DNA from 4 places in the Breoghania sp. JC706 genome. Region 1 is predicted to be linked to each of the others. Evidence: predicted binding sites of a transcription regulator. Region 1 holds the regulator's gene; each other region holds the start of a gene.
What was found. Region 1 encodes PhoB, which activates phosphate uptake and scavenging genes when phosphate is short. Its sites were predicted from a motif close to TGTCATNNANCTGTCAT; they were not measured.
Positions count from the first base shown of each region.

Region 2: a site for PhoB is predicted at 2,966-2,982, ahead of V2L18_RS08980 (PhnD/SsuA/transferrin family substrate-binding protein). Genes of this name have one in related genera too.
Region 3: a site for PhoB is predicted at 3,334-3,350, ahead of V2L18_RS07280 (DUF465 domain-containing protein). Genes of this name have one in related genera too.
Region 4: a site for PhoB is predicted at 5,170-5,186, ahead of V2L18_RS09240 (esterase-like activity of phytase family protein). Genes of this name have one in related genera too.

Region 1 covers NZ_JBANCG010000002.1:21,757-29,261, reverse strand. Annotated here, with positions in the region: gene V2L18_RS03345 (aspartate aminotransferase family protein) at 1-579, opposite strand, end outside; gene V2L18_RS03340 (GcrA family cell cycle regulator) at 947-1,465, shown strand; gene phoB (phosphate regulon transcriptional regulator PhoB) at 1,773-2,471, opposite strand; gene phoU (phosphate signaling complex protein PhoU) at 2,513-3,232, opposite strand; gene pstB (phosphate ABC transporter ATP-binding protein PstB) at 3,282-4,079, opposite strand; gene pstA (phosphate ABC transporter permease PstA) at 4,187-5,509, opposite strand; gene pstC (phosphate ABC transporter permease subunit PstC) at 5,515-7,002, opposite strand; gene V2L18_RS03310 (substrate-binding domain-containing protein) at 7,102-7,505, opposite strand, start outside.
Region 2 covers NZ_JBANCG010000004.1:97,538-105,042, reverse strand. Annotated here, with positions in the region: gene V2L18_RS08985 (response regulator) at 432-1,043, opposite strand; gene V2L18_RS08980 (PhnD/SsuA/transferrin family substrate-binding protein) at 1,033-2,880, opposite strand; tRNA gene V2L18_RS08975 (tRNA-Leu) at 3,153-3,239, opposite strand; gene V2L18_RS08970 (complex I NDUFA9 subunit family protein) at 3,619-4,596, shown strand; gene V2L18_RS08965 (undecaprenyl-diphosphate phosphatase) at 4,690-5,496, opposite strand; gene V2L18_RS08960 (glutathione S-transferase family protein) at 5,764-6,456, shown strand; gene queG (tRNA epoxyqueuosine(34) reductase QueG) at 6,521-7,505, shown strand, end outside.
Region 3 covers NZ_JBANCG010000003.1:308,843-316,347, forward strand. Annotated here, with positions in the region: gene V2L18_RS07265 (sulfite exporter TauE/SafE family protein) at 1-541, shown strand, start outside; gene V2L18_RS07270 (acyl-CoA synthetase) at 605-2,281, shown strand; gene V2L18_RS07275 (MarC family protein) at 2,324-2,953, opposite strand; gene V2L18_RS07280 (DUF465 domain-containing protein) at 3,126-3,302, opposite strand; gene V2L18_RS07285 (DUF465 domain-containing protein) at 3,863-4,069, shown strand; gene V2L18_RS07290 (GGDEF domain-containing protein) at 4,179-4,829, opposite strand; gene purE (5-(carboxyamino)imidazole ribonucleotide mutase) at 5,028-5,525, shown strand; gene V2L18_RS07300 (5-(carboxyamino)imidazole ribonucleotide synthase) at 5,529-6,608, shown strand; gene V2L18_RS07305 (DUF1465 family protein) at 6,684-7,205, opposite strand.
Region 4 covers NZ_JBANCG010000004.1:150,147-157,651, forward strand. Annotated here, with positions in the region: gene def (peptide deformylase) at 112-639, opposite strand; gene ilvD (dihydroxy-acid dehydratase) at 763-2,622, opposite strand; gene V2L18_RS09230 (hypothetical protein) at 2,779-3,468, opposite strand; gene rmuC (DNA recombination protein RmuC) at 3,883-5,112, shown strand; gene V2L18_RS09240 (esterase-like activity of phytase family protein) at 5,289-6,641, shown strand; gene V2L18_RS09245 (metalloregulator ArsR/SmtB family transcription factor) at 7,006-7,353, shown strand; gene V2L18_RS09250 (permease) at 7,350-7,505, shown strand, end outside.

The DNA.
Region 1 (7,505 bases):
CACCGGACGGATGCCGCCCTCGCCCTGGATCGGCTCGATCAGGATCGCGGCCGTCGTCTCGTCGATGGCCGCCTTGAGCGCATCGAGGTCGCCGAAGGGCACCTGGGTGAAGCCCGGCGCCTTGGGACCGAAGCCTTCCAGATACTTGGCCTGGCCACCGGCGGCGATCGTCGCCAGCGTGCGGCCGTGGAAGGCGCCCTCGAAGGTGATGATGCCGTAGCGCTCCGGCGAGCCGTTGGCATACTGGTAGCGGCGCGCGGTCTTGATGCAGGCCTCCATCGCCTCCGCACCGGAATTGGTGAAGAAGACCCGGTCGGCGAATGTCGCCTCGCAAAGCCGCTCGCCGAGCCGTTGCTGGCCCGGAACCGTGTACAGATTTGAGACGTGCCACAGTTTCGCCGCCTGTTCCTGCAGAACAGTGACGAGATGGGGGTGGGCATGTCCCAGAGAGTTCACGGCGATGCCGGCGGCGAAATCGAGGAATCGTCGGCCGTCGGACGTCTCCAGCCAGCAACCCTCGCCCTTCACGAAGGCCAGCTCACTACGCGCGTACGTTCCAAAAAGTGCCGACGAACTCATCGTCCGATCCCCAAAAATGAGGGCCAAAAACAAAGCGTGCCGCCAATGTGGCGGCACGACAGCGAAGGCTCTATATACACCGTCGTGGCGCGGGAGTGTCAATGCAAAGCTTGACCATCTGCTTTGCTCGAAAATGGCGAAATGTCGCCCCTGCTAATCTGGGGAAAACTACGGATTTCCGCCGTTTTTACGTCCCTCAGGGTTGCAGGCGCTTTCCGCCATATTGTATTGTTCGCCCACTCAGACACGATATCTCGTGCGGCGGACCGGGTTCGCAACCAATCTGTTAATTCTGACAGACGCCAACCGGCGCCTGAGTATGAAGTATATCCGTTGAGAAGCGGCTATCCGGCGGAGTTGTTATCTAATGTCTTGGACAACCGAACGCGTCGACCTTCTGAAGAGGCTATGGTCAGAAGGCTTGAGCGCAAGTCAAATCGCCACCGAACTCGGTGGCGTTACACGAAATGCCGTCATCGGCAAGGTTCACCGTCTGGGTCTTTCCGGGCGCGCCAAGACCGCCGCGGCCCCGGCCAAGCCGCGCCGCACGCGTCCCGCGACGACGGCGGCGCCCGCCCGCCCGGCGGCGCCGGCGGCACCGCGCACGATCGGCGCGACGGCTCTGAAGACGGAAGCGGCGCCTGTCGCGGCGGTGGCGACGCAGCCGGCCCCGGTGGCCGAGCTCGTCATTCCCCAGGAGCAGCGGGCCACGATCCTGCAGCTCAACGAGCGCACCTGCAAGTGGCCGATCGGCGACCCGAGCACCGACGATTTCTATTTCTGCGGCCGCAATTCGGAGCCGGGCGTCCCCTACTGCCCGCACCATTGCCGGATCGCCTACCAGCCGATGAACGACCGCCGCCGCGACAAGCGCGCCCGCGGATAAGGTTTCGGCTTCGACAGACGATTTTCAGAGAAACGGTCGCCCCCGGGCGGCCGTTTTCTTTTTTGGGCCGGTAATTGGCGGGGGAATTGACGCACGCCGCCGCCGCGCACCTTCCAAGGTTCGGTTTCCAAATCAGGAATTTCCTCCGTCATTGCCCGGCTTTGTCCGGGCAATCCATCTCCGGCTGCAGCATGCATGGAGGGCGCTGGATCACCCGGACTGCGCCGGGTGATGACGGAAGAGAAATTGTGAAATGCGGCCGATCACAAGACCGGCCGAGCTCGCGCCATGCGCCACGCGTCCCCCCTTACGAGGCCACCGCGAACTGGTCGTTGAAGGCGTAGCCGGAGCCGCGCACGGTGCGGATCGGGTCCTTCACCTTGCCGCGGTTGATCGCCTTGCGCAGACGGCCGACATGGACGTCCACCGTGCGCTCGTCGACATAGACGTCGTGGCCCCACACCCCGTCAAGAAGCTGCTCGCGGGAGAAGACGCGGCCCGGCGCCTGCATCAGGAATTCCAGCAGGCGGAACTCCGTCGGGCCCAGATGGATCTCGCGGCCGGAGCGGTAGACGCGGCGGGTCTCGCGGTCGAGCTCGATATCGCCGGAGCGCAACTGGGAGGAGACCACCCCCGGCTTGGAGCGACGCAGGATGGCCCCGACGCGGGCGATCAGTTCGGGAATGGAGAACGGCTTGACGACGTAGTCGTCGGCGCCGGTCGAAAGCCCGCGAATGCGTTCCGCCTCCTCGCCGCGCGCGGTGAGCAGGATGATCGGCAAACGGCTCGATTCCTCGCGCGCCCTGAGCCGCCGGCACAGCTCGATGCCGGACAGGCCCGGCAGCATCCAGTCGAGCAGCAGCAGATCGGGCTGCGCCTCGCGCAGCATCACCTCGGCGTCGTCCCCGCGTGCGCAGGTCTCCACCGCGTACCCTTCCGCTTCCAGATTGTATTGCAGAAGCAGTCTGAGCGGTTCCTCATCCTCTACGATCAGGACCTTCGGCATTCCAAGCGTCTCCAGCCTCTCTCGATTAACCGTCGGACGTGTCAGTCGTCATTGTCGCCGTCGACGGCCGCGATGTCGATTTCGTCCGTGCGCGGGCGCTCGTCGGTGAGCTGCTGGCCGGTAATCATGTAGTGGACGTTCTCGGCGATGTTGGTTGCGTGATCGCCAATGCGTTCGATGTTCTTGGCGCAGAACAGGAGGTGCGCGCAGAAGGTGATGTTGCGCGGATCTTCCATCATGTAGGTCAAGAGCTCGCGGAACAGCGAGGTGTAGAGACGGTCGATCTCCTCGTCACGCTCGCGCACCGCCTTGGCGGTTTCCGCATCGCTCTGCATGTAGGCGTCGAGCACGGTCTTGAGCTGCACCATGGCGAGTTCGGCCATGTGCTCCACGCCGATCGCCAGCTTCTTGGAGCGCAGTTCGCCGCCGATGGCGATGACGCGCTTGGCGATGTTCTTGGCGAGATCGCCGACGCGCTCCAGCTCGTTGCAGGTGCGCATGGCCGCCACGATCTGGCGCAGGTCGCCGGCCATCGGCTGGCGGCGGGCGATCATCAGGACGGCCTGGTCCTCGATGTGGAACTGCAGCGCATCGAGGCGACGGTCGGCCTGGATCACGGCCTGCGCAAGCTCGCCATCCATGCGCATCAGCGCGGTGATGGCGTCGTTGACGATTGTCTCCGCCAGACCGCCCATCTCGGCGATCTTGCCAGCAAGCTGCTTCAGATCCTGGTCGAACGCGGTGACGATATGTTCGGACATTCTTGTTTCCTCTCGTACGAATGACGGTCCGGCGCGGATCGCCGTGGCGTCATCCGAAGCGACCGGTGATGTAATCCTGCGTGCGCTTGTCCTGCGGACTGGTGAAGATATCGTCCGTCGGGCCTTCCTCGACCAGATTGCCGAGGTGGAAGAAGGCGGTGCGCTGGGAGACGCGGGCGGCCTGCTGCATGGAGTGGGTGACGATGACGATGGTGTAGTTCTCACGCAGCTCGTCGATCAGTTCCTCCACGCGCGCGGTGGCGATGGGATCGAGCGCGGAGCACGGCTCGTCCATGAGGATGACCTCGGGGCTGACGGCGATGGCGCGGGCGATGCACAGGCGCTGCTGCTGGCCGCCGGAAAGACCGGTGCCGGGCTCGTCGAGCCGGTCCTTGACCTCCTCAAACAGTCCCGCCTTCTGCAGGCTGGTCACCACGATCTCCTCCATCTCGGTCTTGTTCTTGGCAAGACCGTGGATGCGGGGACCGTAGGCGATGTTCTCGAAGATCGACTTCGGGAAAGGGTTCGGCTTCTGGAAGACCATGCCGACGGAGGCGCGCAGTTCCACCACGTCCACCTTGGGATCGTAGATGTCGGCCCCCTGAAGGGTGATCTTGCCGGTCACCCGGCAGCCCTCGATGGTGTCGTTCATGCGGTTGAGGCAGCGCAGGAAGGTCGACTTGCCGCAGCCCGACGGGCCGATCAGTGCGGTGACCTCGTTGGCGCGCACGTCGAGATCGACGCCGAAGAGCGCTTGCTTTTCGCCGTAGAAGACACAGACATCGCGCCCGCGCATCATGACGGGATTGCCGGCGGCGGCGGAGGCCGCGGCGGTATCGCCCGTCATTTCCATTGCATCGCTCATTGTCAAAACCCTTTCGGCGGTTTCCCGTGCCGCCGGCAGGCGCCGGACGGCACGGTCTCGCAAATCCGTTTCTCGCCCGGCGCGGCCCGCTACCAGCGGCGCTCGAACCTGCGGCGCAGGATGATCGCGGTGATGTTCATGACGGCCAGGAACATCAAAAGAATGATGATCGCGCCGGAGGTGCGCTCCACGAAGGCGCGTTCGGCCTCGTTCGCCCACATGTAGATCTGGACGGGAAGAGCGGTGGCCGGATCCATCGGCGTCGCCGGATAGTCGGCGACGAAGGCGACCATGCCGATCAGCAGCAGCGGCGCGGTCTCGCCCAACGCCTGGGCGAGGCCGATGATGGTGCCGGTCAGGATGCCGGGGGCGGCAAGCGGCAGCACGTGATGGAAGACCATCTGCATCTTGGAGGCGCCGATGCCGAGCGCGGCGGCGCGGATCGAGGGCGGCACCGCCTTCAGCGCGGCGCGCGTGGCGATGATGATGGTGGGCAGCGTCATCAGCGTCAGCACCAGGCCGCCGACCAGCGAGGCGGAGCGCGGCAGGTGCATGAAGTTGATGAAGACGGCAAGCCCCAGCAGGCCGAAGACGATGGAGGGCACCGCCGCCAGATTGTTGATGTTGACCTCGATGAGGTCGGTCCAGCGGTTCTTCGGCGCGAATTCCTCCAGATAGATGGAGGCGGCGACGCCGATCGGCAGCGCCAGCACCAGCACGATCGCCATCATGTACATGGAGCCGATCATCGCCACGCCCATGCCCGCCGTCTCCGGCCGGCTGGAGGCGCCGTTGACGAAGATGCCGGTGTTGAAGCGGCCTTTCAGGATGCCCTCGCCGGCGAGCTTGTTCATCCAGGCGACCTGTTGGTCATCGACCTTGCGGCGCGCCTGATCGACGGAGAGGTCGATCTGTCCCTTGTAGGCGGAGTCCACGTCGGCTGCGGCCAGCACCCAGACGCTGCGCGTCTTGCCGATGATCGAGGGATCGGCGAGCACCATGTCGCGAAGCTGGGTGCGCACGCCGTTGGAGATCATGCCGGACAGGTCGCGGCGCAGCTTGCGGTCGCTCTCGTCGACGCCGAGCACCTTGGCGAGCGCCCGGGTGGCGAGGACGGGATAGTTCGCCATCAGCAGCACGCGGTCGTTGGTGGCCGCCTGGCCCTGCGGGTCGATCACCTTCTTGTCGAAGGTGATGTCGAGCTGGATCGAGGTTTGCAGGAACGCCGTGTAGCCCTTGGAGACGACGGAGACGAGCAGCATCCCCAGGCACACCAGACCGACGAGCACGGCGCCCAGGCCATAGGCCTTGAACCGGCGCTCCGCGGCGTAGCGGCGCTTGATGCCGATGTCGCGCCAGACGCGCTTTTCGGGCATTTGCGTTGCCTCCGGGGCCGATCCGCTAACGGTCATGTCCGTCATTCGTACTGCTCCCGGTATTTGCGCACGATGTAAAGGGCATAGATGTTGAGGCCCAGCGTGATGAAGAACAGTGTCAGACCGAGCGCGAAGGCGACAAGGGTCTGCGGCGAGTTGAATTCAAGATCACCCGTGAGCTGGTTGACGATCTTGACCGTCACCGTGGTCATCGGCTCAAACGGGTTGATGGTGAGGCGGGCGGCGACGCCGGCGGCCAGCACCACGATCATCGTCTCGCCGATGGCGCGCGAGGCGGTGAGCAGCAGCGCGCCGACGATGCCGGGCAGCGCGGCGGGCAAGATCACCTTGCGCATCGTCTCCGAACGCGTCGCGCCAAGGCCGAGCGAGCCGTCGCGCATCGCGCGCGGCACGGCGGTGATGATGTCGTCTGACAGCGAGGAGACGAAGGGGATGAGCATGATCCCCATGACGATGCCGGCTGTCAGAACGCTCTGGGCCTGGATGAAGCCGGTGGCATTGCCGGTGGCGATGCCGGCGATGTCGGCCGACAGATCGCGCAGGAAGGGGCCGACGGTGACGAGCGCGAAGAAGCCGTAGACGATGGTGGGGATGCCGGCCAGAACCTCGATCAGCGGCTTGGCGACCGCACGGAACTTCGAGCCGGCGTATTCGGCGAGATAGGTGGCGGCGAAGAGGCCGATCGGCACGGCGAAGAGCATGGCCACCAGCGCGATGTAGACGGTGCCGGCGAGAAGCGGGATCAGGCCGAACTGGCCGTCGCTCGACGTGGTACCGACGGTGGCGGCAAAACGCGGATCCCAAACGGTACCGAAGAAGAATTCCAGCGGCGGCACGGAGCGGAAGAAGGAGATCGTTTCCGACAGCATCGACAGGACGATGCCGATGGTGGTGAGGATGGCGATGGCCGAGGCGCTGATGAGCGCGATGAGGACTGCGCGCTCCACCGAATTGCGCGCCCTCACCTCGGGCCGGATCCGCCACTGGGCATAGGCGAGGCCGGCGAGCGCAAGACCAAGGACGCAGATCGTCATCCACAGCCGGCTGGCGTCGTTCCACGCGTTCAGCCGGATGGCGGCGTCGACCATGTAATCCTCGCCGTCGCCGGCGAGCGCGACGCCCTTGGAGGCGAGCACCGGGCGCAGGGCGGAAAAGCCCATCTTGACCCGGGTCATCTCGGTCTCGTCGAGCCGGCGCAGGCCGCGCGCGACCGATTCCACCATGCCCATGGCGAGGCTCTGGGTGGCCGCGGTCTCGGCCTTCACGTGTTCGGGAAAGCTCTCGCGCACCGCCTCGTCGACGACAAGGGGGCTGACCACCAGCCAGACGGCGAGCAGGATCAGCGAGGGAACGATGGTCCACAGAAGCGCGAAGGAGCCGTAGTAGCCTTCGCGGGAGTGGAGCTTGATGCCGCTGGCGGCGGCACGCCTCTTTGCGGTAGCGCGGCCCAGGACATAGGCCACCACGGCCAGGACCAGAACGATCGACAGGATGGTCGTGGTACTCATCTCAATCCCATGTGACCCGCAGGGAGAAAAGGCGTGCCGGCGCAAGCGCCGGACGGGAAGGAAGGAGCGCGGCGGGTGCCGCGCTCCCGGGGCAGGACCTTAGAGGGTCTTGCCCGATTCGAAAGCCTTGCGCACGGCGTCACGCTCGGCATCGGGAGCCGGGACGAGGCCGTAGTTGGCGAGCGGGCTGTCGGGGCCGATCATCTGGTCGGAGATGAAGAACTCGACATATTCCTTCAGGCCCGGGATCACGCCGAGGTGCGCCTTCTTGACGTAAAACTGCAGCGGGCGGGAAACCGGGTACTCGCCGGCGGCGATGGTCTCGACCGACGGGGTCACGCCCGACATGGTGGCGACCTTCAGCTTGTCGGCGTTGTTCTCGTAGAAGGACAGGCCGAACACGCCCATGCCCTGCTTGTTGGCGTCGATGCGGGCCAGCGTCTCGGTGTAGTCGCCGTCGATGTCGACCGCGGCGCCGTCCTTGCGGACAGCCATGCAGTCCT
Region 2 (7,505 bases), on a different contig from region 1:
TCCGGGAGTGCTGCGGTAGCCGTCTCCGGTGGGTCGCGCCGGCGCGATCCCGGACGTTCTCTCTTGCCATTTTCGCCGTCCTCACCGCCGTCATTGCCCGGCTCTGTGTCCGGGCAATCCATCGCCGGCCCACAACGCGCGGGGAGTGGTGGATCACCCGGACTGCGCCGGGTGATGACGATGGAGGGATCGGGGGAAGACGGAGCCGCGATACAGGAGGGAAAGGCGAGGGGCAAGCGTATGACATTTATAGGGTGATGTCGGGCCCGGCCTTTTCTGGCGCCCTTTTCACCGCCCCCTCGACCGTCATTGCCCGGCTCTGTCCGGGCAATCCATTGTCGGCCGCAGAGGGCGCGGAGAGCGCTGGATCACCCGGACTTCGCCGGGTGATGACGATGGAGGGATCGGGGCCGCCCTTGCGCCGCAGACACTCACGTCCACCCGGCTTCCATCAGCTTGCGCACGAATTCCGCCGCCGAGCCGGCGCCGAGCTTTTCCATGGCGTTGTGGCGGTGGATCTCCACGGTCTTCATGGAGATGCCGAGCTCGAAGGCGATCATCTTGTTCTGCTTGCCGGCCATCACCGCGCGCGCCACTTCCCGCTCGCGCGGGGTCAGGCTGGCGACCAGCGCGCCCACATCCGTCTTCGCCCGCTGCTCCGCCTGCCGCCTGTCGCAAAGCCGCAGCGCCTCGTTGATGCGCTCCAGGAGGTCCATGCCGTTGACCGGCTTTTCCACGAAGTCGTAGGCACCCGCCCGCATGGCGCGCACCGTCAGCGGAACGTCGCCGTGCCCGGTGATGAAGATCACCGGCAGCAAGCACCCGCGCCGGTTCATCTCGTCGAGAAGCTCCAGCCCGGTCATGCCCGGCATGCGCATGTCGAACAGGCAACAGCCGCGCACCTCCGCGTCGAACTCGGCGAGAAAGGTCTCCGGCGCGGCGAAGCTCCTGATCTCAAGCCCGAGCGAGCCGAGCATGAAGGCGAGCCCGTCGCGCGCCGCCTGATCGTCGTCGACGATGTAGATGGTTGCGCTAGCCGCCATCTGTTTCTCTCTCCTCGCAAGGGGCTTCTGCGTCCGGTCTCGTCTCCGCCGCCGGCAGCCAGAAGGCGACGCGCGTCCTGTTGCCGGCCATGCGTTCCGCCCAGAGCCGGCCGCCATGGGCCTCCATGATCGAGCGCGAAAGCGCAAGTCCGAGCCCGATGCCTTCCGTCTTCGTGGTCAGGAACGGTTCGGCGAAACGCGCCAGAACCGCGTCGCTCAGCACACCTGCCGTATCCTCCACCGACAGCTCCACGCCCGCCCCCTGACGCTTCGTCGCAACAGCGATTTCTGGCGAGGAGCCTTCCTCCTGCGCCTTCAGCGCATCGACAGCGTTCTGCACCAGGTTGAACACCACCTGCTCGATCTGCACCCGGTCGGCCATGACGACGGGCAATCCGGGTTCGAGCGCGATGTCGACGGCGATGCCTGCGCGCGAGGTCGTGGCACCGAACACCACCTGGCAGTCCTGCACCAGCCGGTTGAGGTCGACGTCCTCCGGCTCGCTCTGATGCTTGCGCACGAAGGCGCGGATGCGCTGGACAACCTTCGCTGCGCGCTGGGCCTGTTCCACGATCTGCCCGGCCGCCAGGCGCATGTCGTCCTTCGAAAAGGTGCCCGCGTCTATCCGCATCAGGCAGCCCTGCCCGTAGGTGGCGATGGCGCCGAGAGGCTGGTTGAGTTCATGCGCGATCGCCGTCGCCATCTCGCCGAGGATCGACAGGCGGGCGACGTGCTCCAGCTCGCGCTGGCGTTGCTGGACCTGCGTTTCCGCCTTCCGGCGTTCCGCCATTTCGTGCAGCAGCGTGTCGTTGGTCTCCGCCAGCGCCCTTGTGCGGTTGCGCACCAGCGTCTCCACCCGCACGAAATAGAGCCCCCAGCACAGGAGCCCGACGCCGGCGACGATGAACCAGTCGCGATAATCGTCGAAGAACTCGCGCACGCTGATCCGCCCGGTGCGGGCATAGGGGCCGATCCTCAGCTCCCGAAACACCTCCAGCACCGGCTGGTAGTCGAGCGGCACCGTCCATGTCCGGTGGCCCTCGCCGTCGGGAACGGAAAGCAGCACCCGCGCCACCTTCTTGGCGAGCGCCGGGTCGGTCGCCTTGGTCTTGGCGAACGGCCAGTTGGGATAGATGCGGCTTGATAGCTTGCAAGGGATCTCGCTCTGGGCCTGAAGGCCGATGACGCGAAGCGCGCCGTATCGCTCCGGCGCCTGCGCCTGCAGGCTTTCCAGCAGGCAGCCCCTGAGCACGCCCGCATCCGCCTTTCCCGCCAGAACCGCCTCGGCCACATTGGACATGGGATTGCCCATCTCCACCAGCCGCACGCCGTCGGGCGGATCGATGCCGAGTGCATGCAGTTCCCGCCACACGAGCTGGAAGCCGCCGAAAGCGTTCACCGAATTGATCGCCAGCCGCTTTCCGGCAAGATCGGCGAGCGAGGCGATGTCGGGCGAGGCGGTGAAGACGGTGGAGGCGACCGGCGGCCCGTTTTCCAAAGTGGCGATGCGGCTGACCTTGTAGCGGTATTCGAGAACCGCGTACTGGCCGGGATTGGTGATGATGAAGGCCAGTTCGCCCTTTTCCAGAGCCCGCGTCATTTCCGGGATGGTGAGGGCGATCAGTTCGAACGTGTTCCCGGGCAGGGCTTCGTTCAGCACCGCGATCGTGTCGGCCCATGTGGCGATGGCCTCGCGCTCGCCCATGTAGTTGAGCACGCCGACCTTAAGAGGCGCGGATGAAGATGCGGGCGCGGGCGGCTGATCGGGGGCCGCGAACGCCGCCGCCGGCAACGCGAACACCGAAAAGAGGAGGACGAGAAGGCGCAGCGCGTTCATATCTGCCCGTTTCGGGAGAAAGCGGCAACCGGACCGGCAGCGGCCTGCGCCGGACTGCCTTCGATGCGACTGCCTGCCGTTGTGACGTCGTCTGCCTATCACAAAAGCGCGAACCGCGCATGCCGGCGGCGTCTCGTCCGCCCACCTGCGCCACGACGGCGATCCTGCCCCCGATCCAAAAAACGAACAGACCCCGAATACGAAAAAAGCCCCGGAGAACCGGAGCTTTTTCGAATGTTTCAGACTGTGGCAGATCGTCTGAAACCGGAATTTGGTGCCCAGGAGAGGACTCGAACCTCCACGCCCTTTCGAGCACTAGCACCTGAAGCTAGCGCGTCTACCAATTCCGCCACCTGGGCCGATGGCGGCGATACATACGGACCCCGCCGCGCCTTGTCAATCACATAACAAGCGGTTCCTGTGGGCTTTTCAACACCCGTTTTATTTTGTCCTCGCGCGCGTCAAAACGGTGTTGGAGATCCTGCGCACTTCACACGCGCCGTCCAAGGCGGTATGAGGCTGAGGACGCGACGATGCTGCGCTGCCCACGCCTTCGATGACGGCGTGCCGGGAGGATGGTCCGTTTAAGCCGCAAGGGCGACGGATCACCGGAAAAGGACCCTGGCGCAGAGCCTGCGCGCAAGACGAATCGGACCGCTGGTCGTCAGCCGGTCCGGCGCGTGGCGCGCGCGGGGTCGCAACGCGTGACATGCGGTGGGCTTGGAAGAAGGAGCGATCATGACCACTCCGCTCAACGGAAAACTTGTGACGGTGTTCGGCGGCTCCGGTTTCGTCGGCCGCTATGTTGTGCGTGCGCTGGCCAAGCGCGGCTGGCGGGTGCGGGTGGCCGTGCGCCGGCCCGATCTCGCCTTCCACCTGCAGCCGCTTGGCACCGTGGGTCAGATCCACGCCGTGCAGGCGAACCTGCGCTATCCCGATTCGGTCGCGCACGCGATCGCCGGCGCCGATGCCGTGGTCAACCTCGTCGGCATCCTCGCCGAAGGCGGCCGTCAGACCTTCGATGCCGTCCAGGCCTTCGGCGCACGCGCCGTGGCCGAAGCCTGCCGCGAGGCCGGCATCACCGATCTCGTCCACGTCTCGGCCATCGGCGCGGATGCGAATTCGCCCGCCGGTTATGCCCGCTCCAAGGCGGCCGGCGAGGCCGCGGTGCGCGAGGCCGTGCCGGAAGCCGTGATCATGCGGCCCTCCATTCTGTTCGGACCCGAGGACGATTTCTTCAACCGCTTCGCGGCCATGGCGCGCATGTCGCTGATGTTGCCTTTGATCGGCGGCGGGGAGACCAAGTTCCAGCCCGTCTTCGTCGGCGACGTGGCCGAGGCGGTGGCCCGCGCGGTCGATGGCGAGGCGGAAGCCGGCGCCACCTACGAGCTCGGCGGCCCGCAGGTGAAGACGTTCCGCGAATGCATGAAGCTGATGCTGGAAATCACCGCGCGCAAGCGTCTGCTCGTCAGCCTGCCGTTCGGTCTTGCGCGTGCGCTTGCCCGCATCGTGCAGATCCTGCCGAAGGCACCGCTCACCGTCGATCAGGTCCGCATGCTGGAGGTGGACAATGTGGTTTCCAAGGAAGCCGCCGATGCGGGGCACACGCTGGAAGGTCTCGGCATTTCGCCGGTGACGCTGGCGGCCATCCTGCCGACCTATCTCTGGCGCTTCCGCGTGCACGGACAGTTCGATTCCGCCTATCACGCCAAGTAGGGGGCGGGCGCGTCGCCGCAGCTTTTGCGGTGGCGGCGGTCTTTTTTGCGACAATTTTCTGCGGCAAGGCCGGTCCGGTCTTGCCGCTTTTGTTTAGCCGAAGGCGTAAAGTCCGGCGAAGCCGGCAAGGCCGACCACGATGCGCCACCACGCAAACAGCGCAAAGCCGTGGCGCGAGACATAGTCGAGGAGCCAGCGCACCACCACGACGCCGGCGATGAAGGCCGTGACGAAGCCGACGCCGATGACGGCCGCATCGTCGAAGGTGATGGCGTGGCGGTTCTTGAAGAGATCGAGGGCGAAGGCGCCGGCCATGGTCGGCATCGCCAGGAAGAAGGAGAATTCCGCCGCAGAGCGCTTGTCGGTTCCCATCAGCAGCGCGCCGACGATGGTGGAGCCGGAGCGCGAAACGCCGGGAACCATCGCCAGGCACTGGCACAGGCCGATGCCGAAATAGATCCGCATCGGGTAGCTTGCCACGTCGTGATAGCGCGGCTTCAGGTCCAGCCGGTCGACCCACAGCAGGATCAGGCCGCCGAGGAAAAGCGTGGTGCAGATGAGCGCGGGGGATTCGAACAGAACCGCCTTGATGAAATCATGGGCGAGAAAGCCGATGAAGGCGGCCGGCAGGAAGGCGAGCAGGATGCCGGCGACGAAGTACCGGCTTCTGGGGTCCGACGGCAGGCTGATGAAGAGCTGCCAGAGCTTGGAGAAATAGACCGACAGGATCGCGAGGATCGATCCGAGCTGGATCAGGACCTCGAAGGTCTTGCCGGGGTTCTCGAAGCCCATGAAATGGCCGAGCAGCAGCAGATGGCCGGTGGAGGAGACGGGAACGAATTCGGTCAGGCCCTCGACGGTGCCCAGGATAAGCGCCTCGAAGATGGTCTGTAGGTCCATGGAAATCGGGTCCGTTGATGAGGATAGAGGATCGGGAGAGGGAAACGCGACCGGGCGGGCGTGGTTATACCCGGCAATGCGCCCGGTCCGGCTCCCGACCTGGCAGGTTGATCTGGCGGCGCCTTGCGGCGTCGGGTAAGGGTCCTGAAAGATCTTGCAGGCGGAAAAGCGGCGCTTGCAGGATCCGTTTACCGGTTTCTCGTATTGGGCACATCAACAATGTTGAAGGCGGCCCAGCGGACCGCGGTACGAGTATATGAACCACGCATGCTGATCGTATATCACCACCCCTTCTCCCCGGCCTCGCGCTTCGTGCGCCTGGCGTTGCACGAGTATGGCGTCAATTTCGAGGCCTACCTGGAATTCCCGTGGCAGCGGCGCCGCGATTTCCTGCTGATCAATCCCGCCGGCACCGTTCCGGTGGCGGTGGAAAACGACGGCACGCCCATCTGCGGCGCCGGCGTGATCATGGAATATCTCGACGAGACGCGCGGCTACATGATTCCGGAAAAGCGGCTGATGCCCGACAATGCCGAGCGCCGGGCCGAAGTGCGCCGGCTCGTCGACTGGTTCCTCGGCAAGTTTGACCGCGAGGTGATCGGCCATTTCGTGCGCGAAAAGGTCTACAAGCAGGAGATGCCGAAATCGGCCGGCGGCGGCGAGCCTGATTCGGCAGCGCTGAGGGCCGCGCGCACCAACATCCGCCACCACATGCGCTATATCGGCTATCTCGCGGCCTCGCGCCGCTGGCTCGGCGGCGACAAGCTGAGCTTTGCCGACATGGCCGCTGCGGCCGAGCTTTCGTGTGCCGACTACCTGGGCGAGGTGCCCTGGGAGGAGGACGAGAACGCCAAGGCGTGGTACGCGCGGGTGAAATCGCGCCCGAGCTTCCGCTCTCTGCTCGGCGAGACAATCCCCGGCATGCGCCCGGCGCCGAGCTACGCGGATCTCGATTTCTGAGGCGCAGGCCCCGGGGCGCGCAACGGAAACGCAGCATTGAACGGGCAGGCAAGGGGAGCCGGGTGTGCGGCTTGAAAGGGCGATAGCGGAAAAGGCGCGGGCGCTGGGCTTCGATGCCTGCCGCATCACCCATGCCGACGCCATCCCTGAAGCGCCGGAGCGCCTTGCCCGCTTTCTCGCCGACGGCCACCACGCCACCATGGAGTGGATGGAGGAGACGGCGGAACGCCGCGCCGCGCCGCGCGTGCTGTGGCAGGACGTACGCTCCATCGTCATGCTCGGCATGAACTACGGCCCCGACCGCGATCCGCTGGAAAATCTCAAGAAGGCCGATGTCGGCTCGATCTCGGTCTACGCCCGCCATCGCGACTATCACGACGTCATCAAGGGCAAGCTGAAGACGCTTGCCGGCCAGATCGGCGCGCTGGCGCGTGAGGGCGGTGATAGTGGCCCGAATGTCAAAGTCTTCGTCGATACTGCGCCGGTGATGGAAAAGCCGCTGGCCGCCGCCGCCGGGCTCGGCTGGCAGGGCAAGCACACCAATCTCGTCTCGCGCGACTTCGGCTCCTGGCTGTTTCTGGGCGCGATCTTCACGACGCTCGATCTTGCGGCCGATGCGCCGGAGGCGGACCGGTGCGGTTCCTGCCGCGCCTGCCTCGACATCTGCCCGACCAGGGCCTTCCCCGCCCCCTACCGGCTCGATGCCGGGCGCTGCATTTCCTATCTCACCATCGAGCACAAGGGCCCGATCCCGCGCGAATTCCGCCAGGCCATCGGCAACCGCATCTACGGCTGCGACGATTGCCTCGCCGCGTGCCCCTGGAACAAGTTCGCCGAAACCGCGCGGGAGGCGAAACTGAAGGCGCGCGCCGATCTGGAGGCCCCGAAACTCGCCGAGCTTGCCGAGCTCGATGACGCGGCCTTCCGCGCGCTTTTTTCCGGCTCCCCGGTCAAGCGCCTCGGCCGCGACCGCTTCATCCGCAACGTGGCTATCGCCATCGGCAATTCAGGCGATGCGTCGCTGGCCGAAAAGGCGCGCGCACTGCTGG
Region 3 (7,505 bases), on a different contig from region 1:
GAAGAGCCTGATGATCCTGCTGCCCGGCGGTCTCATCGGTATCGCGCTTGGATATGCCACCGCCGCCTGGGTGGACGAGGCCTATGTCCGTCTCATTGTCGGTCTCGTCACCGCGCTTTTCGTTCTGGATTACTGGACCGGCGGCGCGGCCCGGCCCGCCAAAAGGCCGAGCGCGCCGAAGGGCGTCTTCTGGGGCGCGGTTGCCGGCTTCACCAGTTTCGTCTCCCATGCCGGCGGGCCGCCCGCACAGATGTATCTGTTGCCGCAGAAGCTCGATCGCGTGCTGTTTTCAGGCACGATGGTGCTGATGTTTGCGGTCATGAACGCGGTCAAGCTCGTGCCGTATGCGCTTCTCGGCCAGTTCGACCGGGCGAACCTCATGACATCGGCGGCGCTGCTGCCGCTTGCGCCCCTGGCGACCTATGTCGGCGTCCGGCTGGTGCGTGTCGTCTCGCAGGAGCTCTTCTACAGAATCACTTATGTCGGCGTTTTCCTGGTGGCGCTGAAACTGATCTGGGACGGGGCGAGGGGCGTTTTCTAGACCGCACCCGGCATTCCGCCCTTGCGTCACATATACTTGCCGACGGACGCGGGTTGGGGTCTTATGCGGCCACGTCGCCGAACGATCATCGGTTCAAGACACCCGGGAGGAAACGTGTCCAGTCCCTATTCCGTCGATCTCGACAAGAATCCCGCCAACTACCAGCCGCTCTCGCCGCTGTCCTTCCTGGCCCGGGCGGCCGCGGTCTTTCCCGATCATCTCGCCATTGTCCACGGCGGCGCACGCACCACGTATCGCGATTTCTACGCCCGTTCGCGCCGCCTTGCCTCGGCTCTTTCCAAGGCCGGCATCGGCAAGGGCGACACCGTGTCTGTGATGCTGCCGAACGTGCCGGCGATGCTGGAGGCCCATTACGGCGTGCCGATGCTCGGCGCGGTACTGCATTCCATGAACACCAGGCTCGATGCGGCCATCATCGCCTTCCAGCTCGATCATGCGGAGGCGAAGCTCGTCATCACCGATCGCGAATTCTCCAAGGTGATGCGGGAGGCGCTGGCGCTCGCCAAGGTGAAGCCGATCGTCATCGATTACGATGACCCGGAATTCCCCCAGGACGGCGAGCGGCTCGGCTCGCTCGACTATGAGGCTTTCGTCCAGAGCGGCGATCCGGAATTCGAATGGTCGCTGCCGGCTGACGAATGGGACGCGATCAGTCTCAACTACACGTCCGGCACCACCGGCAATCCCAAGGGCGTCGTCTATCACCATCGCGGCGCGGCGCTGCTGGCGCAGGGCAACGTCATCACCGGCGGTATGGCCAAGCATGCGGTCTATTTGTGGACGCTGCCCATGTTTCACTGCAACGGCTGGTGCTTCCCGTGGACGATGTCGGTCATCGCCGGCACCCACGTGTGCCTGCGCTGGGTACGCCAGAAGCCGATCTGGGATGCGCTCGCCGATCATGGCGTGACCCACCTGTGCGGGGCGCCCATCGTGATGTCGACGATCCTGTCGACGCCGGACAAGGACAAGCGCGCCTTCGACCAGAAGGTGGAATTCTTCACCGCCGCCGCCCCGCCGCCGGAGAGCGTTCTCGCCGCGATGAAGGAGGAGGGCTTCAACGTCACCCACCTCTACGGTCTGACCGAAACCTACGGCCCTGCCGTCGTCAACGACTGGAAGGCGGAATGGGATGCGCTCCCGCCGGCGGAACAGGCGGTGAAGAAGGCCCGCCAGGGCGTGCGCTATGCTGCGCTCGAAGCCCTTTCGGTGCGCGATCCCGATACCATGGAGCCCGTGCCCGCGGACGGCGAGACCATCGGCGAGGTGATGTTCCGCGGCAACGTCGTCATGAAGGGGTATCTCAAGAACCGCGAGGCGTCCGACAAGGCGTTCGCAGGCGGCTGGTTCCATTCCGGTGACCTCGGCGTCCTGCATCCCGACGGCTACATCCAGCTCAAGGACCGTTCCAAGGACATCATCATTTCCGGCGGCGAGAACATCTCCTCCATCGAGGTGGAGGACACGCTCTACAAGCATCCGGCGGTCGCCGCTGTCGCGGTGGTGGCGCGGCCGGACGAGAAATGGGGCGAGACGCCGTGCGCCTTCGTGGAGCTGAAGCCGGGCGCCAGCGCTACCGCCGAAGAGCTGATCGGCTGGTGCCGCGAGCACCTCGCCCACTTCAAGTGCCCGCGTCATATCGTGTTCGAGGAAATCCCGAAGACATCGACCGGCAAGATGCAGAAGTTCAAGCTGCGCGAGATGGCAAAGGCTGTCTGAGGGCTTATTGCCCTCGCGCACCTGTGCCGTCCATCGCCCGCTTCACAGGCCGAAGCGGGCGATGAGCGCGTTGATGACGTTGTCGACCGCGACGGCCGCCAGGATCAGGCCCATGACGCGGCTGATGATCGAGGCGCCCGCCTTGCCGATCAGCCGCTGGACGGGCAGGGCCAGGAGCATCAGCGCCAGGGTGATCGCCAGAACGACAAGCGTGATCGCGGCGGTCACGAGCTGAGCGGCGATGGGATAGACGTTGTTGTCCGTCAGCACCACCACCGCGAGCATGGCGCCGGGCGATGCGATGGAGGGGATGGCCAGCGGATAGACCGCCCATTCCGCATCGTTCATGGAGATTTGCGACACCTCCTTTTCCGGCTTCGAGGGGCCGAAGATCATCGTCAGGGCGAACAGGAACAGCACGATCCCGCCGGCGATCTGGAAAGAGGTCAAGTTCACGTCGATGGCGTTGAGCACGGGCTGGCCGGCGACGAGGAAGCCGATCAGCACGACGGCTGCGAAGAAGGCCGCGCGGAACGCCACCGCGCGACGTCGCTCGTGCGCGATGAAGGCCGTCACGGCGATGAAGACGGGGACTGTGCCGACCGGGTCGACGACGGCAAAGATGGTGGCAAACTGATGCAGGACCTGGGCTAGGGGCACGTCCAGGAACATTCGGCGGGAACCTCGTCGGGAAATGGGGCTTCAATGCGGATTGCGGGCTGCAGTTCACGCAAGGCATTACCGCATGAATGAGACAACAAAAAGCCGCGATCCCGCATCGGGACCGCGGCCGCGGTATAACCAAAGGCGGAAACGAGAGCTTCCGCAGGCCATAACCGAAATACTAGTGAAGGGTCTCCTTGCGAAGGCGCGTTATCTGGTCCTTGATGTGCAGTTTGCGGCGCTTGAGATTGGCGATTGCGAGGTTGTCCGTGCTCGGACTTACCATCGCTTTTTCAATCTCGCGTTCGAGGTCGGCGTGACGCCGTTCGAGCTCCAAGAGATGCGACTGCAAGGACATTGGGCAAAGCCTCCTGTGTAATTCGGCTAGGACAACAGAAGTGTGACACAGGCCGCGAGCGCTGTCGAACGCCGCAGGCCGTGTGAGTGAACGATTTGACTACCGGGAACGGTCCAATTCGGGGCCGATTTTCGATAATTCAATGACGTGCACGCGTTACCGCATACGCCCGTGTTGCCGTAAGGAGCTGGAAATACAGGGCATATTTTTTCGTCTGGCGGAGGCCCGCTGACTCCACCCGCGCCAAATGCCGCAGCGGCACGAGATGCGGGTCGAGCAAACCCGGACTGCCCGAAATGACAGGATTTCGAACCGGACGCTACGGCATTTTGCCGCACCCGCGCGACGGCCGCGTGCCGCGAACGCGGTCCGGCCCGGAACAAGTCATGCGCCGGAGCCTGCGCGATATGCACTTCGAACGAGAGATGTCTTCCGGTATGCTGTGCGGTGGGGTATGCCTAGATCCTCTTCTTGTCGATCAGACCGGTCCGGCCTGATCGCCGAGCGCTTCAGGCCAGACGCGTTCGACGGAACGACGGCAGCGCGTGCGGAACCGATTGATGACGGAAGACATGGAACAGGCGCTGCGCGCCGAACTCGCGCAGTTGCGTCAGGAACACCGGGATCTCGACGCGGCGATCGCCGCGATGACGGAGACCGGCAAATCCGACGCCATTCAGTTGCAAAGACTGAAAAAGAAGAAGCTCTGCCTGAAGGATCGCATCTCCGCGATCGAGGACAAGCTTCTGCCCGATATCATCGCCTGATCGGCCAACGCCCGGTTGATGTGCCGGCCGGTTGGTGCATCATCGCGGCCAATGGCCCGGGGCAGGGCGGGTCCGCGCCCTGCCGCGAAATCCGATTGCCAGCAGCCCCCTAACGGGTCTTCAGCCGGTACATGTCGCGGTCGGCGCGTTCCAGCACGCTTGTGGCATTGTCCGCCCGCCGGAGCGTGGCGACGCCGATTGATGCGGACAGCGGCACCGGCTGCGCCTGGTGCGTGAACGGAATGTCCGCCAGCGCTGCGGAGACCTTGCGGGCCACCTGTCGCGCAGCGGCTTCGTCCGACTTCCACAACAGGGCGACGAATTCGTCGCCGCCGATCCGGCCCACGACATCGCAACGGCGCAACGCGTTCCCCAACACGACCGCGACATGCTTCAGCGCTATGTCGCCGGCGGAATGGCCGAGCGTGTCGTTGATCGTCTTGAAGTTGTCGAGGTCGGCGTAGAGAAGGGCAACATCGGATCGGTAGCGCGAGACGAAGGCGATGGAGCGCTCCAGAACCCGTTCAAAGCCCCGCCGGTTCAACAGTCCGGTCAGGGGGTCCCGCACGGCATCTCGCCGAAGACGGCGGATTTCCTGACGCTGTGCGCTCACCACGTCCGTCAGTCTGGCGACCTCGTCGCGCAGATCCTCCAACACATACAGTGCGTCTTCCGGTGTCTTCAGCCCCGATCGGCACATCGCCGTCGAGATTTCGTCTTGCCGGGCGACGCCGGTCGTTTCATAACCCGCCAGCCTCATGGTCAGACCCCGCTCGATTGCGGCTTACAGCCTATTCCATTCGGCGACGTCGCGTGAGGGTTTTGCCGGATCTTGTCCAAAGACAAAATCATTCGTGGTTAACGGCTTGCCTGCCCGCCGATGGCTTCTATAATCCGCGCCTTTCCCGCAAAAAGAAGCCAATATTCGCAGCTCGCTTCGGTAGCCTAGGGACGACAGATGGTTAATACGCAGCACCCGGTCGCGATCATCATGGGCAGCCAGTCCGATTGGCCGACCATGAAGGGGGCAGCCGAAACGCTCGATGCGTTGGGCATCCCCTTCGATGCGCGCATCGTTTCGGCCCACCGCACGCCGGACCGGCTCGTCGCCTTCGCCAAGGGTGCGCGCGATGCGGGCACGAAGGTGGTGATCGCGGGCGCCGGCGGCGCCGCCCATCTGCCCGGCATGGTCGCCTCCATGACGCCGTTGCCGGTTTTTGGCGTGCCGATCGAGTCCAAGGCGATGAAGGGCATCGACAGTCTCTATTCCATCGTCCAGATGCCCGCCGGCGTTCCGGTGGGAACGCTCGCCATCGGCCGTTCCGGCGCCGTCAACGCGGCGCTGATGGCGGCAAGCGTGCTCGCGCTATCCGACGATGCCCTGGCCGGACGGCTCGACGACTGGCGGGCCCGCCAGAGCGCGGCGGTCGCCGAGCGTCCCGTCGACGAGGTCTGAGCGATGACCGGTTGCACCCTGGCGCCCGGCGCCACCATCGGCATCCTGGGCGGCGGCCAGCTCGGTCGCATGCTGGCTCTCGCCGCCAGCCCGCTCGGCCTCAGGTGTCACATCTATTGCCCCGATGCCGACAGCCCCGCCTTCCAGGTGAGCGATGCCTTCACGGTTGCCGCCTATGACGACGAGGCGGCACTTGGCGCCTTCGCCGATGCCGTCGACGTGGTGACCTACGAATTCGAGAATGTACCCGAGGCCACCGCACGCTTTCTGGAAAGCCGCACCGTGTTGCGCCCAGGCGCCCGGCCGCTCGGCGTCGCCCAGGACCGGCTGTCGGAAAAGGAGTTCCTCGCCTCCATCGGCATTCCGCTCGCGCCCTTTGCACCTGTCGATGGTCCCGATGACATCGCCGCCGCCGCGCAGGTCGCCGGCCTTCCCGCGATCCTCAAGACGCGCCGCATGGGCTACGACGGCAAGGGCCAGACGCGCATCGAGAGCCTTGATGACGTGCACGCCGCCTGGGAACGCATCGGCAAGGCGCCGGCCGTGCTCGAAGGCGTCGTCGATTTCGCGCTGGAATGCTCCGTCATCGCCGCGCGCGGCGCGGATGGTGCGACGGCGGCCTACGACATCGCCGAGAACGAGCATCGCGACCATATCCTGAAGTGGACCCATGTGCCGGCCTCGCTGTCGGGCGAGACTCAGGCGGCCGCCCGCGCGCTCGGGATCAGGGTCGCCGAGGCGCTCGACTATGTGGGCGTGCTTGCCGTGGAGCTTTTCGTGGTGCGCGAAGGCGGGAGTGAGAGGCTCGTCGCCAACGAGATCGCGCCCCGGGTCCATAATTCCGGCCACTGGACGCAGGACGGCTGTCTCGTTTCGCAGTTCGAGCAGCACGTGCGTGCGGTCGCCGGCTGGCCGCTCGGCGCGCCGGAGCGGCGCTGCGATGTGGTGATGGAGAACCTGATCGGCCAGGACGCGGAAAACTGGGCGGAAATTCTCGCCGATCCCGCCGCCCGGCTGCATCTTTACGGCAAGCGTGAGATCCGCCCGGGCCGCAAGATGGGCCACGTGAACCGGGTGAAGTAGCGGCCGCAGTGCGATGCGGCGCATACGCAAACCGGGGGCGTGTGGCCCCCGGGCGGATGCCGGCGGGATCTAGCCTCAGGCGCCGAAGGCGGCGGCGAGACGGTCGAGCTGCTGGCTCACCGGATTGGCGTTGGCGGGGCGGGGCATGGCGTCGGGCGACATGGCCTTGTCGAGCTGCTGAACGCGCTTTTGCAGGTGAACGGACCGTCCGATCAGGTCCTTCAGCTCCACCGGCAGCTCATCCCAGCCCGGGCCGTTGGTGGCAGAGCTCAGCGCCGAGAGATTGACCTTGTTCTTTTCCTGGCCCGCCTGGGACGGGCTCATTTCGCCCTCGTTGACCGCGCGCTGCAGCAAAAGCCAGGAGGCGAGCTGCATGAGTCGCGTCGTCAGGCGCATCGATTCGGTTGCGTAGACGAGTGATCCGGCACGGCCGAGCGTGCGGGAGGCGTCGCGGCCCGGGCCGTCGAGGTAGCTCGCCGTCTCCTCCACCAGTCCCATTCCGGTGCGAAACAGGTCATTGAAGGACTCTGACCCGATCAGCCGGTTCGCGAACGAGATCGGGGCGTCGCCGGTATAGGTGTCGAAATGGTCCGTCATCGCACTCTGTACTCTCTGCCGTTTCGATCGGATCGGTGTCTGTGCCGGGAACGGGCAGTGGCCCGCATGCGCGCCGTCTGCCGTTCTGCTTGCCCCTCGCTTTCGGACCAAGCCGGGGTCCGGGGAGGGGGATTTCGTTCCAGTGCAGATCTGTCCCAATACGATCCAGGTTGCGTTTTCCGAACCTGTACAGCGCAAAGGGTGTGCCAGATATCATCCGGGCGTCCGCATCCCCGAAATTCCGGCTCTTCACAGGCTTCTGCCGAAGCCTCGAACCAGCACAGCATAACGTAAACGGAC
Region 4 (7,505 bases), on a different contig from region 1:
CCACAAGAGGGCATCACCGAACGATGTCACCGGACAATGTGACCGGGCGGAGCCGGCGGCCTGACCATGAAAGCGGATGCGTCGTGCCCGGGCGTTGCGCCGGACCCGGCCTCAGGCGCTGGCGCGCTGCTTGTCGTAGCGGGCCTGCTTGGTGAACTTCTTCACCACGCGCTCGCGCTTCAGTCGGGAAATGTGATCGATGAAAAGGACGCCGTTGAGGTGATCGATCTCATGCTGCAGGCAGGTGGCGAGCAGGCCGTCGGCCTCAAGCTCGCATTCGTTGCCGTCGCGGTCGAGGAACTTCACGCGCACCCGGGCCGGGCGCTCCACATCCTCGTAGTATTCGGGGATCGACAGGCAGCCTTCCTGATAGACGGACTTTTCTTCCGAGGACCAGACGATTTCCGGATTGATGACAACCCGGGGATCCTTGGGCTGATCGTCCTTGGCGACATCCAGCACAAGCATCCGCTTCGGGATGGCTATCTGAATCGCGGCCAGGCCGATGCCCGGCGCGGCATACATGGTCTCAAGCATGTCATCGGCGAGCTGACGAACGTCTGCGTCCACCTTCTCGACCGGCTTGGAAACCTGACGCAGCTGGGCGTCGGGCAGGATGATGATGTCGCGTTTGGCCATGGCCCATGAGATAGGAAATCCGAGGGCCGCGGTCAATCTCGCAGAATGCCGAAGACGAACGCAAACCGGGGCGAAACCGCCCCGGCCGCGCTGTCTTTTCAGGAAATCCGGCTCAGGAACGCCTCAACCGCGCTCGACCTGGCTGACGTCGCGCACCGCGCCGCGGGCGGCCGAGGTCGCCAGCGCGGCGTAGGCGCGCAATGCCGCCGACACCTTGCGGGTGCGGGGTTTTTCAGGCTTCCAGGCATTCTTGCCCCTGGCTTCCATCGCGGCACGGCGCGCGGCCAGAACCTCGTCGGAGACGGCCAGATGGATGGTGCGGTTGGGGATATCGATCTCGATCGTGTCGCCCTCCTCCACGAGGCCGACGGTGCCGCCCTCGGCGGCTTCCGGCGAGACATGGCCGATGGAGAGCCCGGAAGAGCCGCCGGAGAACCGGCCGTCGGTGACGAGCGCGCAGACCTTGCCGAGGCCCTTCGACTTCAGATAGCTCGTCGGATAGAGCATTTCCTGCATGCCCGGGCCGCCCTTGGGGCCCTCGTAGCGCACCAGAACCACGTCGCCGGGCTTGATCTTGCCAGTAAGAATGTCGCTCACCGCCTGATCCTGGCTTTCGCAGATACGCGCCGGGCCGGTGAATTTCAGGATGCTTTCATCCACACCCGACGTCTTCACGATGCAGCCTTCCTCGGCGAGATTGCCGTAGAGCACGGCGAGGCCGCCATCCTTTGAGAAGGCGTGATCGAAGGCGCGGATGACGCCGGATTTACGGTCGGTGTCGACGTCGTCGAAGCGCCGGTCCTGGCTGAAGGCGGTTTGCGTCGGCACGCCGCCGGGAGCGGCGCGGAAGAACGTGTGCACCGACTGGCTGTTGGTGCGCATCACGTCCCAGCGATCGAGCGCATCGCCCATGGTCGCGGCGTGGATGGTGGGGACCGTGTTGTCGATGAGGCCCGCGCGGTCGAGTTCGCCGACAATGCCCATGATGCCGCCGGCGTGGTGGACGTCCTCCACGTGCACGTCGGCAACCGAGGGCGCGACCTTGCACAGCACCGGCACGCGGCGCGACAGCCGGTCGATGTCGGCCATGGTGAAGTCGACCTCGCCCTCCTGGGCGGCGGCCAGCAGGTGCAGCACGGTGTTGGTGGAACCGCCCATGGCGATATCGAGCGACATGGCGTTCTCGAACGCCGGCACGGTGGCGATGGAGCGCGGCAGCACGCTCTCGTCATCCTGTTCGTAGTAACGACGCGCCAGATCGACGATCAGGTGGCCGGCCTCCACGAAGAGCCGCTTGCGGTCGGCGTGGGTAGCAAGCGTCGTGCCGTTGCCGGGAAGCGCCAGACCGAGAGCCTCGGTCAGGCAGTTCATCGAATTGGCCGTGAACATGCCGGAGCAGGAGCCGCAGGTGGGGCAGGCGTTCTGCTCGTAGGTCATGACGTCGGCGTCCGACACCTTGTCGTCGGCTGCGACGATCATCGCGTCGATCAGGTCGACGGACTTCGCCTCGCCGTTTTCCAAGACGACCTTGCCGGCCTCCATCGGCCCGCCGGAGACGAACACGACGGGAATGTTGAGGCGCATGGCGGCCATCAGCATGCCCGGGGTGATCTTGTCGCAGTTGGAGATGCAAACGAGCGCATCGGCGCAATGGGCGTTGACCATGTACTCCACGCTGTCGGCGATGATCTCGCGCGAGGGCAACGAATAGAGCATGCCGTCGTGGCCCATGGCGATGCCGTCATCGACCGCGATGGTGTTGAATTCCTTGGCGATACCGCCGGCCTTCTCGACCTCGCGGGCGACCAGCTGGCCCATGTCCTTCAGATGCACGTGACCGGGCACGAACTGGGTGAAGGAATTGGCGATGGCGATGATCGGCTTGCCGAAATCGCCGTCCTTCATGCCCGTCGCGCGCCAGAGACCGCGCGCACCGGCCATGTTGCGGCCATGTGTGGAAGTGCGGGAACGATACGGGGGCATGAGCGAACCTCGACAAGTCTTGCTGGTTTGGCGGCTGGCTGAATCCGGCGCCCTTTTTCGCAGCTTTGTGGGACGGAAGAAAGGCCGGAGAGGGCGAAAGCGGTACGCATGGGTACGGATGCAACCGCACAAGCCAGTCGTGGCCGGAATACTCGATCAGCGGATCCAGGCGAAGAATTTGAACCAGAGGCCTGCTTCCCTCAGCCAATAGGGGATCTGCAAGACCCAGGGCACGGCGCAGACCACGAGGACGGTGCGCCGTGCGATGATCGAGGGAAACCTGTTCAGGAGAAAGCCGACCATCGCCGGCAACACCAGCATGATCGCAACCGCGAGCAGGGTTGCTGCGCCGACTGAAACGGCCCTCGCGGGGACTGTGGGATATTCCACCGCACGACCGCCCGCTACGAGGGCTACCCAGGTGATGATCGGAGAAAAAAACAGGATGGCCCAAGCGACAATGCTCCACACGACCTGCCATCCCGAGGACAGACGCTCCACCTTCGGAGCAGAGGCGAACAACCCGATTGCCAACAGGACCAGGATCATCGCCGTGGCGCCAATCTCGACCAGCACGCGCACCCGATAGAACCAGTTGGGTGGCATCATGTTGTATTCGTAGATGCCCACCATGTAGCCGAACGCGATCATGGAAAGGCCCAGAGCAACGAGCGTTGCGAGCAAGCCCCTCGCAGACAGCAACCGCGCGGCGACCATGAAGGGAAGAAAACCAAGAAGCGCCACATTCACGGCTCCAAAGGCCCGGAACATCTCGACGTGCGTGAACCGCTCCAGGCTCGTCAGGAACTGCCATTGGCTGAAAAAGAAGATCGAAAGGTATTCCACCTGGCCCCCCCGGCTTTCGTGGATGCATGAACGTTGCGGCCGCCGGCACCATAGACGGACGGCGGGAGCGATGTCGCCTTCCATTCCGCCATGTGAGGCCCAATATGCGCCTCGCCATTGCCGGTTGGAGCCACTGCTACCGCGTTTGATCTCAAGCTCAATCACCCTGTCTTTCCGCCGTCATCACCCGGCGTAGTCCGGGTGATCCAGCTCTCGCCACGCATGCCGAGGCCGGCGATGGATTGCCCGGACTACGTGCCGGGGGATGACGGCGGAGGGGTATGAGCACGAGATCCGGCAAACGCACGCCAGACGAGACCTGGCCGTCCAGCTCACCTTCGATCGTCCTTCGTACGGCCATCCAACCAAAAGTCTCCCCATCGCGCCTGCCCCGAATCGTTCTATGTTTGTTTCATGAATTTGTCAGAGCCGCTCTTTCAGATTTCGGGACGCTGGATCACCGTTGGCGAGGCGATGGTGGCGGCCGGGGCGTGCCTGCTCATCGTTCTGATCCTGCTCGTGCTGCGGCAGTCCCGCGCCCGCCGGCGGGCGGAACGGGCCGCGCATTATCATGCCCGCGAGCTGGAAGCGCGCATCGATGCGCTGCTAAACACGCAGGCGGAGATGACCGGCCGGATGAAGACCATGGCCGAGCATCTGGGCGCGCGGCAGTCGGACCTGATGCGCTCGCTCAACGAGCGGCTCGACGGGTTCGGGCACAAGCTCGGTCAGTCGATGGCGCAAAGCTCGCAGACGACGCAGGCGAGCCTCTCCCACCTGCATGAACGCCTCGGCATCATCGACCGCGCGCAGAAGACCATCACCGATCTTTCCGGCCAGGTCGGCGCGTTGCAGCAGATCCTTTCCAACAAGCAGGCGCGCGGGGCCTTCGGGCAGGGGCGGATGGAGGCGATCATCCAGGATGCGCTGCCCGAGACGGGCTATGCCTTCCAGGCGACGCTTTCGACCGGATCGCGGCCCGATTGCCTGATCTTCATGCCGAACGGCGCACCGCCGCTGGTCATCGATGCGAAGTTTCCGCTGGAAGCCTTCAACCGCATCCGCGACGAGGAGGACGATGCGAAGGCCGCCGCCCAGCAGTTCCGCCGGGATGTGGCAAAACACGTGCTGGATATTCGCGAGCGCTACCTTCTGGCGGGTGAGACGCAGGACACGGCCTTCATGTTCGTGCCGTCGGAATCGCTGTTTGCGGAGCTGCACGAGAATTTCTCCGACATCGTGCAAAAGGCGAACCGGGCGCGGGTGGTGATCGTCTCGCCGTCGCTTTTGATGCTGTCGATCCAGGTGATCCAGTCGATCCTGCGCGACCAGAGGATGCGCGAGCAGGCCCACGTCATCCAGGCAGAGGTGCGCCACCTGATGGAGGACGTGACCCGGCTCGACGAGCGGGTGGCGAAACTTCAGCAGCGCCACACCCAGACGGGCGAGGCGATCGGACAGATCCTGACGACGACCGGCAAGATCACGCGTCGCGGCGAACGTATCGACGCGCTGGATCTCGGCGAAGAGGGCGAAGCCGCACGCGATGTGGCGATTGTCGCGGGGGACGATGTGGAACAGGGCACAGAGGACGGCGATGTCCTGCCGATACCGCTCAGGCGGTCGGAGCCGGGCGGGGCGTGAAGATCGGCGTTGCGGCGGAGAGGATCCGATGCAAGAAGCCCATCGCTTAGCCGCCTTTGTAATCTTCCCATCACACGAACTCTCTAGAGATCGCATCGCTCGGGCAGCCACCCTCCTTCCAGGCAGCGCCCGGCCCAACCCGCCTTTTTCAATTGCCACATCTCGGGGATGCGACAATGCGTAAACTTCTGGCCGCAGGCCTTCTGCTTTCCACCGCCCTTGCGGCGTCCATGACGATACAGCCGGCCGCCGCCGGCGACGAAGGCAAGGCCTTTGAGGCCGTTCTCGCCGGCCATGCCGTGCTGCCGGCAAAGACGCTCATTCCGGCGCCGGCCGATGCACCGGAGAGCCTCAAGACGTCCGGCAAGTACACCGGCAAGACGCCGGCCCGCATCGCGGGCGAGCCGACCGACGGCGACGCCCTGCCCTTCAACGGCCAGCCCGTGCAGGGCTTTTCCGGCATCAAGACGCTTGGCGACGGCACCTATTTCGTCGGCACCGACAACGGCTTCGGCAAGAAGGTCAATTCGCCCGACGCCATGCTGATGGTCCACACCATCAAGCCGGACTTCGCCAAGGGCACAATCGAGATGGTGAAGACCACCTTCATCTCCGATCCCGACAAGGTCATCCCCTTCGTGATCGTCAACGAGGGCACCGACACGCGCTATCTCACCGGCGCGGACCTCGATGTGGAAGGCTTCCAGCCAATCGGCGACAAGATCTATATCGGCGACGAATTCGGCCCCTATGTCATCGCCGTCGATGCGGCGTCGGGCAAGGTCACGGACTTCTTCGAGACGGAAGTCAACGGCAAGACCGTGCGTTCGCCGGACAATTACGCCGTTCAGCTGCCGAACCCGGACGGTGCGCGGCCCGACTATAATCTGAAGCGCTCCAAGGGTTTTGAAGGCTTCGCCCAGTCGATGGACGGCACGAAGCTCTATGGCCTGCTCGAAGGCCCGCTTTTCGACGACAAGGAAGGCGCCTACGAGAACATCGGCGGCGTCGATGCCTCGCGCATCGTCGAGTTCGATGTCGCCAAGGGCGCGTGGACCGGCCGCTCCTGGCTCTATCCCTTTGCCGCCAACGGCCACGCCATCGGCGACTTCAACATGATCGACGAGACGCGCGGTCTGGTGATCGAGCGCGACGACGGACAGGGCGACGCGGAACTCGCCTGCAAGGACGGCGCGAGCGAGGGCTGCTTCAAGGAGCCGGCGACCTTCAAGCGGATCTACATGATCTCGTTCGACGGCGTTGAAGCGGACCAGCCGGTGAAGAAGGTCGGCTACATCGACCTGATGGACATCAAGGACCCGGACGGCCTCGCCCGCCTCGGCAAGCGCGAGGATGGCCGCTTCACCTTCCCGTTCGTGACGATCGAGAACGTCGACAAGGTGGACGACGAGACCATCGTCGTCGGCAACGACAACAACTTCCCGTTCTCAAAGGGACGTGACGTGTCGGCGCTCGACAACAACGAGATGGTGATCCTCAAGGTCGGCGACTTCCTGAAGGCGCACTGATCGGAAGCCGGGGCGCGGACAGGACATTGTCGGCGCCCCGCGCATTTCCCGAGTACGTTTGGAATTCGGAGCGCCTGTGGCGCACTGATTTGCTGGTTTCCGGGTCTGGCCATGCAGCTTCGCTGCAGACCGCCCGGAATGAGGAGTTGGGGGGTGACCTGAAGCCCGCCCCCCCCAAACTCCTCATTCCGGACAAGTGAGGCGTAAGCCAAGCGCCGAGCCGGAATCCAGCAAATCAGTGCGCCGCAGGCGCTCCATATCCTCTGGCTTTCTTCTCCTTCCCTCCCCGTCCGACCTTCCCAACAGCGCGCAGCCTCAACGCTTGCCCGTTGACAAACCCCGAAATAACCAGAAAACTGGTTTTATGGTTCATTCAGATCCGAAACTCGACATCGAGGAAGCCGCGCAAGGCTTCGCCGCGATCGGCTCGGAGGCCCGGCTGCAGGTGGTGCTGACGCTGGTCAGGGCCGGGCGCGCGGGCTTGAGCGTGGGCGACATCCTTGCGCGGACGGGCATGGCGGCATCGACGCTGGCGCATCATCTGCGCTTTCTCGTCGCCGCCGGGCTGATCGAGCAGGAAAAGGTCGGGCGGAGCGTCATCAACCGGGCGGACTTCTCCCGGCTGGAGGCGCTGGCCGGCTATATCCTCGCCCAGTGCTGCGCCGACGTGGTGCCGCCCCTGGCGCTGGAGAAGGAGGGAACAGACGCATGAGCCTGATCGAACGGACGGCCCCTACGCCGCTTGCCCGGATGAAGCCGTGGCTGACCTCGCCCTGGATGGCCGTCGTCCTCTGCCTGCTGGCGGTGGCACTGTTCGATCCGGCCCATTTCGGCGAGGTCAGCGGCATCGCCGCCGGCTCCTTC